One region of the Halomonas sp. 3A7M genome, then DNA from elsewhere that is predicted to be linked to it. Evidence: predicted binding sites of a transcription regulator. Region 1 holds the regulator's gene; the other holds the start of a gene.
What was found. Region 1 encodes sigma-54, which starts transcription at its own class of promoters, with help from an activator protein. Its sites were predicted from a motif close to TGGCACNNNNNTTGCTNT; they were not measured.

Region 1 (6,267 bases):
AAAAATTAGGCGCAGATGCTGCTGAGGTAGGCGCTAGTGTAGATCAAGGTCTTGGGATAAGCGTGCGTCTTGGTGAAGTTGAAACTGTTGAGCTTTCACGTGATCAAGGGATTGCCATTACGCTATATGTTGGGCAGCGCAAGGGCAGCGCCTCGTCTACCGATGCCAGCAGCGCGTCAATTAAAGCCACGGTAGAGAAAGCCCTGGCAATTGCCCGTTATACGGGGGAGGACCCTGCCGCAGGGTTAGCAGATGCGTCGCTAATGGCAACTGACCTACCTGACCTTAAAGTGCATTATCCCTGGGCGTTGACGACCGATGAAGCAATCGATTTGGCGCTGGCATGTGAGCAAGCGGGGCGTGATGTAGCGGGAATTCATCAGTCGGAAGGCGCTTCGCTATCCAGTGGTGAGGGAGTGCGAGTTTACGCGAACAGCCACGGCTTCCTCGGCACCCAGAAAGGCAGTAGCCATTCACTTTCCTGCATGCTGATTGCACAGGATGAGAAGGGCATGCAGCGCGATTACGATTATACCTCGGCACGTAATCCTGCCATGCTTCGAGATCCTGCGGAGGTTGGCCGCGAAGCGGCATCACGCACGCTACGTCGGTTAGGCGCTCAACGGCCGCCAACAGGCACCTTCCCGGTGCTGTTCGACCCGTCACTTTCCAGTGGCTTGGTAGGTCACTTGATGGGGGCGTTGGCAGGTGGGGCGCTTTATCGCGAATCCTCTTTCTTATGTGATCGTTTAGGTAGCCCGCTATTCCCGAGCTGGTTTGGTTTGGAAGAACGGCCTATGGAGGTGGGGGCGACGGCTAGCTCGCCGTTTGATGCTGAAGGCGTTCAGACTCGCAACAATCGCTTTATTGATCAGGGTAGTGTGGCCAGCTATATGCTGTCTGCTTACAGTGCGCGGCGTTTAGGCATGCAATCGACAGGTAATGCAGGTGGGGCACGCAATTTACGTTTGTTAGCGCCGCTGACGCCCCGAGATGATTTGCTGAAGCAGATGGGGCGTGGCATTTGGGTGACTGAGCTAATGGGGCAGGGGGTTAACGGCGTGACTGGCGACTATTCGCGAGGCGCGGCAGGCTTCTGGGTAGAAAATGGCGAAATACAGCACCCTATCGAAGAATTCACTATTGCCAGTAATTTGAATAGCATGTTTGCTGGCTTGGTCGCCGTCGGTGATGACATCGATACCCGTGGCAGTATTCACACGGGTAGCTGGCTAATTGATGCAATGACCGTCGCTGGTAACTAACAACTGAGCTAACAGCTCAGTTAGCACGTGTTTTGCTGATGTTAGTGGTCTTCGTCAAAACGTGCGTCGAACAGCGCTTCAATCGCCTCTAGTGCTTGTTCGGCGTCGTCGCCTTCCGCATGAACTCTAAGTTCAGTGCCACAAGGGGCGGCCAGCATCAATAACGACATAATGTTGGCCGCATCTGCCATTTGTTGTTGTTTGTAAACGTGAATGTTGGCCGAAAACTGTTGGCCACACTTGACGAGTTTTGTCGCTGCGCGAGCATGAAGGCCGCGCTGATTAGTGAGTGTTAAGGTTCTTTCTGGCACTCTGGTTCCTTTTAGCCGAGTGGGGTCGTGAAGAAAAGGCGTTGCTTATTGCGCGTTTGTTGAAGGCGCGGATGTGGAGGGCTGCTGCTCACTGAGGGTGTACTGCAAGCCTAGCTCACGATGACGGAGTTGAACCTCTCCCGCTTGTTTTACCAGCATTTGCGCCAGTTGTTCCACCATAAAGACAGAGCGGTGCTGCCCACCGGTACAGCCAATCGCAATCGTCATATAACTGCGTTGGCTATTTTGGTAAGCGGGTAGCCACTTTTCCAGCCATGTCTGGATATCATTGCGCATTTCTTCTACGACAGGATATCCCTTCAGAAAGTGGATGATATTGGCATCACGGCCAGTGTATTGGCGCAGTGTAGGATCCCAGTACGGATTTGGTAGGCAGCGCACGTCAAAGACGAGGTCTGCGTCAAGTGGGACGCCCCGTTTATAGCCAAATGACTCTAGTGTCAGGGTTAATCTATCTTCACGCTGTTGGGCAACCTGATCCGTTATCCGGCGGCGCAGGTCATGAACCGACAGACGCGATGTGTCGATCATCAGGTCAGCCAGATCACGGATGTCGAGCAGGGTTTCTTCTTCTTTATTGATGGCCTCTTCAAGCGTCATGTCACTATCACGCGTAAGAGGGTGGCGACGACGCGTGGCTGAGTATCGCTCAAGAAGAATTCGGGCATCGGTGGTTAGATAGATAACCTGGAAGTGAATGCTTTTCTGACGCAAAGATTCAAGCATTTTTGGCAGTTGCTTTAGTGCAGCAGGTAAATTGCGCGCATCGATACTTACCGCTAATTGGGGGCGTGCCCCTTGCTCACGAAGCTCATCCACCAGGGAGCCGAGTAGCATGGCGGGCAAGTTATCGATGGCACAATAGCCAAGATCTTCTAACGCTTGTAAGGCGATAGATTTACCGGACCCTGAACGGCCGCTAATGATCACCAATTGCATAGAGTTTCTCTTGGCATGCCAATAAAAATGGAGGTAAACGTAGGCAGTGTCTAGCGGTGGACTATTTAAGTAACAGGTTGTTCACGAATTTTTGCTGTTATAAGGTCCAATAGCTCACGTTGGCTAGCCGTTCTACGAAGCTGCTGACGTGTGTCAACGCTGTTCATGATAGACGCCACTTGCCCTAATAAGGCTAAGTGCGTGTCGTCCGCCTCTTCGGGTACTAAAAGTACGAAAACAAGGTCGACGGGATCGCCATCAATAGCATCGAAATCTACAGGCTCGGCTAACTTTAAAAAACCAGCGATAGGCGAGCTGCAGTGAGGGCTACGGGCGTGAGGAATGGCAACGCCGTTGCCTATTCCAGTGCTACCCAAACGCTCACGACCAATCAGGCGGCTGAAGACTTCTTGGCTATCTAGGCTTGGCGTGTTTTGCGCAATAAAGGTGCTGAAAAATTCCAGCACCCTTTTTTTGCTGCCCCCGGGGACGTCATACAGCACGCGCTCCGGGGGAAGTATGGTTTCCAACGTCATTGAGTTAACGCACGCCAGCGCCTTGGGCGCGAGCTTGTGCTTTTTCCTTGTGTTTAACGAGTTGACGGTCAATTTTGTCCGCTAGTGCATCAATCGCAGCATACATATCATTGTCTAATGCTTCTGCGTGTAGATCGGCACCTGCAGCATGCAGGGTGCAGGCAGCTTGCTGACGCTCCTTTTCAACAGATAAGGTCACTTGTACGGTGGTGATATTGTCATAATGGCGCTCAACGCGTTCCAGCTTCTCATTTACATAGTCACGCAAGGCGTCAGTCAGATCTACGTGATGACCAGTGATATTTACTTGCATTGACGTGCTCCTTATCCATCGGACTGTTCTTCGATTGTAACCCTTTTTGCGCTATTGCAAAGCCCCTAGACAGACTTTGTCTCGTTAGCACTGTTTTATTAGCGTAAACGGCGGCGCTCGCTTGAAGAGGGAATACCCATTGATTCACGATATTTGGCCACCGTTCGCCTTGCTACATTAATGCCACCCTCTTCCAATAGCGCCACGAGGCGGCTGTCTGAGAGCGGTTTGCCGGGCGGTTCATCTTGCACCAGTTTTTTGATTCGAGCCCGGATGGCGGTGCTGGAGTGACTGTCGCCGCCGTCCTGGCCACTTACTTGGCTGGAAAAGAAGTATTTGAGTTCGAACACACCGCGCGGGGTATGGATATATTTCTGGGTGGTGACCCTGGAAATAGTAGATTCATGCATTTCAACGGCGTCTGCGATATCGGCTAAGATCAGCGGTTTCATGGCTTCTTCACCGTGTTCCAGAAAGCCTATCTGGCGAGCTATGATTTCTCGGCCCACCCGCAGTAGCGTATCATTTCGACTTGAAAGGCTCTTGATGAGCCAGCGCGCTTCCTGGAGATGCTCTTTTAAAAATTGGTTATCTTGGCTCTTGTCAGCCCGTTTGATGAGGCTTGCGTAGTCAGGTTGAATGCGCAAGCGCGGCAGTGCCTCTGGGTTTAGCTCCAGGTGCCATCCTTCGTGGTCATGGCGGACGACTAAATCTGGCGTTACGTAGCTGTCATCTGTGTCGCCAAAGGCGCTCCCGGGGCGAGGGTCCAGGCTGCGGATCAAGCGGATTACGTCATCAAGCTGCTCATCATCTAGACTTAACCGCCGCTTTAGCAAACGCACATCATCTTTACCGAGCGCTTCAAGAAATTGACGCACTAAGCGCTTGGCAGGCATCAGCAGCGGTGTATCTTCGGGTAGTGAGGCGAGCTGCAGCATTAAGCACTCCCGCAGGTCGCGAGCAAATACACCGGTGGGCTCAAACTGTTGAAGGCGCAGCAAGGTTGTTTCAACTTCACGCTGGCTAAGGCCTTCATGCCCTTGGGCTTTAAGTCCTTCGCGAATGTCATTGAGAGGTTGAGTTAGGTAGCCGTTGGCATCCAGTGCATCGATGAGGCTTTCAGCAATGGCATGGTCGCGTGGTGAAAAATCTGTCATGGCGAGTTGCCAAAGTAAGTGGCCATGCAAACTTTGACCAGCGGCTTGACGCTCAAAGTCAGGCCCCTCGCTGCTGGCACCATGGCTACCTAGGTCTTGATAAGTGTCTGACCAGTCACTGTCAGTTGAGAGTTCGTTAGGAATGCTTTCGGACCATTCAACTTCCTGGGGTTCACTAACGGCCTGTTCGCCGAACTCATCTTCCTGCTCAAGCATTGGATTGGCATCAAGTGCTTGCTGAATTTCTTGACGGAGGTCCAGCGTTGATAGCTGTAACAGGGCGATGGCCTGCTGCAGCTGAGGTGTCATGGTCAGCTGTGTACCGATACGCAATTGAAGAGAAGCTTTCATGACCATCTGAGAACCACTCGTTAATCAGAAAGCTCCACCCTAGTGCGAGTTATGGCTTGGTGCAAGTGCAATAACTATGCCACCACTACTATTTTTTTTGCAGGTGGCTGTTTACAGGCGGAAATCAGCCCCCAAATAAACGTCTCTTACCCGCTGGTTGTTGAGAATTTCCTGAGGGGGGCCACTGGCGATGATATGACCGTCACCTACAATGTAGGCAATATCGCAAATATCTAGTGTTTCCCTGACGTTATGATCAGTGATTAGTACGCCGATATGGCGTTTTTTGAGGGCTCGAATGATCGTTTTAATATCACCCACTGAGATCGGGTCAACGCCGGCAAACGGCTCATCAAGCAGAATAAAGGCAGGCTCTGTCGCGAGGGAGCGTGCGATCTCAACACGTCTACGCTCTCCGCCCGAAAGACTCATGCCGAAGTTGTCACGAATGTGCGTGATGTGAAAATCTTCCAGTAGCGACTCAAGGCGCTGCTCCCGGGCGCTACGATCGAGTTCTTTACGAGTTTCCAGGATTGCCATTATGTTGTCGGCGACAGAAAGTTTGCGAAAAATAGAGGCTTCCTGAGGCAAGTAGCCAATACCTGCCATTGCACGTTCGTGCATGGGGGCATGGGTTAAATCAAGCTCGTCAATGCCAACCTTTCCCGCATCAGACTTTACCAAGCCGACAATCATATAAAACGATGTCGTTTTGCCAGCGCCATTGGGGCCTAGTAGCCCTACCACGCTGCCTTGAGATATCTCTAGGTTAATATCCTTAACGACACGGCGGCGTTTATAGCTTTTGGCTAGGTGGCGAGCATAAAGGGTTTTTATCGGCGCTGATTCTGAGGCTGTGGTTTGAGGTGCAGGCTCTGCGTTATTTGTCGCCACTGGACACTCCTATTGTTCCGGCTGAAGAGTCATGCGGATACGTTGTGGTTCACTACCACTAACATCAGAACGCGCCTGAACCACACCTTGGTCGATAAAATACTCTAAGCGTCCACCTTCAAAGCGATCTGCTTGCTGGGTCAGTTCCGCTTGGTCAATGAGCTCTACCCGACGCTCGGCAACATGATAAATAATGCGCTTTGCCCAGCCTTCCATTGGGCTAGCTTGGTCTTCGAGCTGGTTGCGTATATAGGCTCGTCCACCGGTTGCAACGGCGCGCGATAGCTCGCCAGCATCGTTGCGCTGAATCTCAACGCGATCTCCACGCAGTTGCATATTGCCCTGCCGAATATCGACGTTGCCTGAATACACAGCAGTGCCTGCGCGTTGATCGAGATCTAAACGGTCAGCCTCTACTTCTACGGGGGCTTGGCTTTGTGCCATGACCGGTAGCGCTGCCGCTGAAATGGGTAGCGCAAT
Region 2 (6,267 bases), on a different contig from region 1:
TGACGTTTTAAGTCTAATTCCGGTGTTGGCAGAGGCACTAAGCTGCCACGCCGGAAAGCATCACGCAGTGCTAGCCTGGAAACGCAGCCAATCCCCAGGCCTGATTCTACTGCCCGCTTAATACCCTCGGTATGCTCAAGCTCCAACAGGGTATTAAACCGACTACGCCGATGCCGCGCGGCGTGCTCAAGAGTCATGCGGGTGCCAGAACCCTCCTCGCGCATAATCCAGTCTTCACGCAACAGTTGTTCCAGCTCAAGATGCTCGCGACCCGCCAACGGGTGGCGCGGTGAGCAGAAGACGCACAGCTCATCCTCTACCCATGGCTGACTAATAATCATATCGTCGTCGCACTGCCCTTCAATCAGCCCTAAATCAAGCGAGTGCTGGCGCACACTCTCAATAATGTGGCGCGTGTTACGCACCGCCAACCGCACCCGACTGCCTGGGTAGCGCTGCATAAAATCGCTGATCAACAGAGTGGCTAGATAATTGCCAATGGTTAGCGTTGCACCCACGTCCAATGCGCCTACGCCCTGCTGGCCGCGCAACAGTTCCTCTACCTCTTCGGCCCTGTCCAGCAAGGCCACCGCTTTTGGCAACAGTTGAAAGCCCAACGCATTAAGCTTCAGCCGTTTGCCCATGCGGTCGAGAAGCTGGCAGTCAAACTGACGCTCAAGCTCCGCTAGCGACGTACTGGTAGCAGATTGGGACATAGCGAGGGCACGCGCCGCCTGAGAAACACTTTCGTGCTGGGCGACGGCCACAAAGACTTCCAACTGGCGCAGGGTGTAATGCATAGAGACAACCTATCTTGTTTCGGCGACATATCTATTCTTTAGATAAGTGTTATCAGTATAATTCGCTTAACAGATATATCTCTCTTTATTTAGAATTAGTAGCAACATATTTAGCCATTTTTTATGCTTTTTTAGAATATGGCAGACGAGGCTTAGGCCACTCTGCCCATTGGAGGAGTTAGCATGAGCAAGTTTGCCCTGGAAGAAGTCCTCAGCGTTCACCACTGGAACGACACCCTGTTCAGCTTCCGCACCACTCGCGAGCGTAGCCTACGCTTCAAAAATGGTCAGTTTGTGATGATTGGCCTGGAAGTGAACGGCAAACCGCTGATGCGTGCTTACTCCATCGCCAGCCCCAACTACGAAGACCATCTGGAATTTTTCAGCATCAAAGTACCCGATGGCCCGCTCACCTCGCGCTTGCAGCACCTTCAAGTTGGCGACCAAATTATGGTCAGCCGCAAGCCTACGGGCACGCTGGTATGCGATGACCTGCTTCCCGGCCGCAACCTTTACATGCTTTCCACCGGAACAGGCCTTGCACCGTTTATGAGCCTGATCCAAGACCCAGAAGTGTACGAGCGCTTTGAAAAAGTTGTGCTGGTGCATGGCGTACGCGAAGTATCTGAACTTGCCTATGCCGACTTTATTACCAAAGAGCTGCCTGCTCACGAGTATTTAGGCGAAGAGATTGCCGAGAAGCTGGTGTACTACCCCACGGTTACCCGTGAAGAATTCCACACCATGGGACGCCTAACCGATCACATTCGCAGCGGCAAGCTGTTTGAAGATACCGGTCTTCCGCCGATTGATCCGCGCCAAGACCGCGCGATGATTTGCGGCAGCCCCGCCATGCTCGACGACACTAGCGCGCTGCTAGACGAATTGGGCCTGAATATTTCCCCGCGGATGGGCGAGCCGGGCGATTACGTGATTGAGCGTGCCTTTGTTGAGAAGTAAGGGGTGAAAAGTAAGAAGTGAAGAGTCAGAAATAGAAGGCAAGGAAAGGTTTGCCAACTCGTAAGTAACAACGCAACGCCCCGCTAAGCAGGCCGCTTAGCGGGGCGTTTTGGTAATTTTAGGCTGCGAAGCACCCGTCGCGATTAAACCGCGTCTTTACCGGTTTCGCCGGTACGAATACGAATCACCTGCTCCAGCGGCATAACAAAGATTTTGCCATCGCCGATTTTGCCGGTATTGGCAACCTGCGTAATGGCATCAATAACCTGTTCCGCCATATCGTCATCTACCGCAACTTCTAGCTTTACTTTGGGCAGAAAATCCACCACGTACTCTGCACCACGATATAGCTCTGTGTGACCTTTCTGACGGCCAAAGCCCTTCACTTCCGTTACCGTAATGCCCTGCACGCCGATATCAGAGAGCGATTCGCGTACGTCATCAAGCTTAAACGGCTTGATAATGGCTGAGATCAATTTCATTGCGACATCCTCTAGCTTGGTGGCCTTTTATTAAAGGTTGGCGGGACACTGCTGTTAGCCAAGCCCGTTAGCGTTAAGCATACACCGCTACAGGCAGAGAATAAAAAATCAGCGCCTATGGATTGTAACAATGCACTAAGGCAAAAAGGCCTCCCGTTAGGGGAGGCCAAAAGAGCACGCCAGCTCATTTCATTAGCGTAAGCTTATTTCTTAACGCTAAATTCAGGATAGGCTTCAAGACCGCACTCAGCAATATCGACACCTTCATACTCTTCTTCTTCGCTAACGCGGATACCCATGATGGCTTTCAGCACCAGCCACACCACTAGGCTGGCAACGAATACCCAGCCAAAGATACCAACGATACCGATCAGCTGTGCGCCGAAAGAAGCGTCGCCATTGGTCAGCGGAACCGCCAGCACGCCCCAGATACCCACCACACCGTGTACCGAGATAGCACCGACCGGATCATCAAGCTTCAGTTTGTCCAGCGTGACGATCGCAGCGACAACGATCAAGCCACCCACCGCTCCAATCACCGCAGCGCCTAGCGCAGAAGGCGACAGAGGATCCGCAGTAATCGCGACAAGACCAGCCAGTGCACCGTTAAGCGCCATGGTAAGGTCCGCTTTACGGAACCACAGTTTGGCAAGAATCAGTGCGGCAAGCACGCCACCGGCAGCCGCCGCATTAGTGTTAACAAACACTTGAGCAACGTTGTTGGCAGAGCTGATGTCGGACATTTTCAGTTCAGAGCCGCCGTTGAAACCGAACCAACCCATCCAAAGGATAAAAGTACCCAGTGTGGCCAGCGGCATGTTGGCGCCTGGAATCGCGTGGATAGACCCATCTTTACCGTACTTACCTTTACGTGGGCCAAGCACCAATACACCCGCTAAGGCAGCCGCGGCACCCGCTAAGTGAACAATGCCGGAACCCGCGTAATCGGAATAGCCGACTTCAGACAACCAGCCGCCGCCCCACGTCCAGTAGCCAGACACCGGATAAATAAAGGCTGTCATCACTACTGCGAAGGCCAGGAATGCCCACAGCTTCATGCGCTCAGCAACCGCACCAGACACAATCGACATGGCTGTGGCCACAAACACTACCTGGAAGAAAAAGTCAGAGCGCATTGAGTAGTAAGGCGCATCATCACCGCCTGCGGTCACTGCATCCACGCTGTTTTCAGCGCCAATCAAGAAACCAAGGTTGGGTAGGAAGCCACCCGCGCTGCTGGAATACATAATGTAGTAACCCACCAGCAAGTACATGGTGCAGGCAATCGCAAACAGCGCGATATTTTTGGTCAGAATCTCGGCGGTGTTTTTCGAACGTACCAAGCCAGCCTCAAGCATTGAGAAGCCAGCGGCCATCCACATGACGAGCACGCCGCAAATTAGGAAGTAAAACGTGTCGAGCGCGTAGCTCAGATCAGTCAACTCATTCATTTTAAGTTCCCCGTTGAACTATAGAAATGATCCGAAAAAACAGCTTCAAACGGCGTCTGCACCGCGTTCGCCTGTCCGAATCCGAATAACGTCTTCAAGCGGTGTCACAAACACCTTGCCGTCACCGATCTTGCCGCTGTTAGCTGCGCTACAGATCGCTTCCAATACGCTCTCTAACCGGGTGTCGTCCACGGCCACTTCAACTTTTACCTTGGGTAGAAAGTCGACGACGTACTCTGCCCCCCGATACAGCTCGGTATGCCCCTTTTGACGACCGAAGCCTTTAACTTCAGTCACCGTGATGCCCTGAACGCCGTTGTCAGCGAGCGCTTCACGAACGTCGTCAAGTTTGAATGGCTTGATGATAGCGGTGATGAGTTTCATCCCGGATCTCCCCTGCTGGATTAGGTAGCGGCAGCGCCGCCCGAATTAACTGCTTATCTCGTTAATGCGCATACCGTGCCACCCAACTTTTTTTTCTTATAAGTCAGCAGTTTGTTTTATAAAAATTAAGGTTTTTCGGTGGCAAGGAAGACTTAGTAGCCGCCGCCACTGCCCGCTTGCACCATAAAAGAACATGAATAAAAACGCGGCGCTCTATTTCGATGCACTCCTTCGATGCACCCCGCCGATAAAGAGAGGCCAGAGGCTAATTTGCAAACGATGCATGCGCATCGACGGCGGGTTGCGTATCCTTATTAGTAAGCAGTGCACATTTATGCGTGGTCATTTAAGGAGAGAGCGATGGCGCCTCAAGATCGCATTAGCCGTTTAGCCCAGCAAATTGGGGATCGTTTACAGAACGCCTCCCAAGCCCCGGAAGATATTCAAAAAGGCGTACAGCAGGTAGTGCGTGGTGCCTTTGACAGGCTGGAGCTGGTGTCACGGGAAGACTTTGATATTTTGATGGATGTATTGCAGCGCACCCGCTCACGCGTTGAAGCTCTAGAGCGCCAAGTGGCCAGCCTTGAGGCCGCCGTGGAAGCGTCTACCTCAACGAGCCCTTCCCCCATTGAAGCAGAAGCACCACCAACCCCCGCTCCTGAACCGAACAGTGATGGTTCAGAGGATGACAAGCCCGCCTAAATCCAGAACGGACGGCAATAGGTTGACGACGCCTATTGCCGACTAAGTGGTGGCTTAATACGTTGATGTTGATGACGTAAAGAGCGTCATACCCACTTAATAAACACGAATCAATATCATTGACTTTGATTGTTGTGGTGATACTCTCCGCCTCCTACTCCCTAACTGCTCGCGGATTGTTCACCATGTCTGACTGGTCTTCTTCAACGGCTACACTCATTGGCACGGGTCTATTACTAGGCTTTTCCGGCGCTGTTTTCGCCCAAAACACAACGTCTGGATCCACGCTAAACGCAAACGCTGGAGATACCATGGTGGTGGTTGGCTCCCGCACCCCAACCCAGATCAGTCAGATACCTGGCGCGGTATGGGTGATTGATAAAGAGATGCTGCAACAGCAGACCCGCAATGGTGCAGACCTAAAGACGGCTTTGGGGCAACTTGTGCCGGGGCTGGATCTAGCACCGCAAGGGCGCACCAATTATGGGCAAAACATGCGTGGTCGGGGCGTGCAGGTGCTTATCGATGGCGTATCTCTGAACAGTTCGCGTGGGCTTTCCCGTCAGTTCGATGCCATCGATCCCTTCAATATTGAGCGTGTAGAAGTGCTTTCCGGCGCCAGCAGCCTGTATGGCGGCGGTGCTACGGGGGGCTTGATCAATATCATTACGCGCAAAGGCGAAGAAGGCCTGAACTGGCGCACCGAAGCAGGCATCACCACAGGCTTCAACAACAGCGATGATATGGATCGACGTCTGTCGCAATCGATCAGCGGCGGCAATGAGCGGGTTCAGGGCTATCTGGGTACCTCCATTGTGGACAACGGCCGTCACTATGACGGCAGTGGTCAGGAGATCTTTCCCGATATTGCCCAGACCGACCTGCAGGACAATCGCAGCATTGATGTATTGGGCAACCTCTCGTTCCGTTTGACCGATGAACAGAGCCTGGAACTGGGCGCCCAGCTGTATCGTTCCGGTTACGAAGGTAACCGGGGGGTTTACTTTCCCAACCTCGACGCAGCCACGCCCAACTTGAACGATGCCGAGATTCGCGACGGCTACCGTTCACAGCGCGACCCGGAAACCGACCGCAAGCTGGTCAACGTCAACTATCACCACGCTAACCTATGGGGACAAAACTTCTATCTACAGGCCTTCCATCGAGAAGAGGAATCCAGCTTCCAGGCCTTTCCTTACCCTGTCTCGGATGGCCTGCAGTTTCGTGCATCGCAACAAAATACTGATTTAAGCGGTATTAAAGCGCTGTTTGAGTCGCGCCTGGGTGATGACATTTCATTGACCTATGGGCTCGACCTGGATCGCGAAAAATTCGATGCCAGCCAGATGCTGTTTAATACCGATGTATCAGATGCCACCGGAGGTTTGGTGCAGCAGGCTTCGGGCGTTGAGCCCCGCTACCCAGGCTATCAGGTGGACGGGCTTTCGGGCTTCGTCCAAGGTGACTGGCAGGCCACCCAGGCGCTTA

Region 2: the regulator sigma-54 is predicted to act here: its motif matches at 4,141-4,158, upstream of INT19_RS10425 (P-II family nitrogen regulator).

The regions. Positions count from the first base shown of each region.
Region 1 covers NZ_JABUZD010000162.1:126,837-133,103, forward strand. Annotated here, with positions in the region: gene pmbA (metalloprotease PmbA) at 1-1,265, shown strand, start outside; gene INT19_RS14445 (HPr family phosphocarrier protein) at 1,307-1,576, opposite strand; gene rapZ (RNase adapter RapZ) at 1,622-2,536, opposite strand; gene INT19_RS14455 (PTS sugar transporter subunit IIA) at 2,602-3,072, opposite strand; gene hpf (ribosome hibernation-promoting factor, HPF/YfiA family) at 3,077-3,385, opposite strand; gene INT19_RS14465 (RNA polymerase factor sigma-54) at 3,484-4,899, opposite strand; gene lptB (LPS export ABC transporter ATP-binding protein) at 5,005-5,730, opposite strand; gene lptA (lipopolysaccharide transport periplasmic protein LptA) at 5,797-6,267, opposite strand, start outside.
Region 2 covers NZ_JABUZD010000115.1:7,153-13,419, reverse strand. Annotated here, with positions in the region: gene INT19_RS10445 (LysR family transcriptional regulator) at 1-800, opposite strand, end outside; gene INT19_RS10440 (ferredoxin--NADP reductase) at 984-1,760, shown strand; gene glnK (P-II family nitrogen regulator) at 1,904-2,242, opposite strand; gene INT19_RS10430 (ammonium transporter) at 2,446-3,693, opposite strand; gene INT19_RS10425 (P-II family nitrogen regulator) at 3,739-4,077, opposite strand; gene INT19_RS10420 (accessory factor UbiK family protein) at 4,438-4,779, shown strand; gene INT19_RS10415 (TonB-dependent receptor) at 4,965-6,267, shown strand, end outside.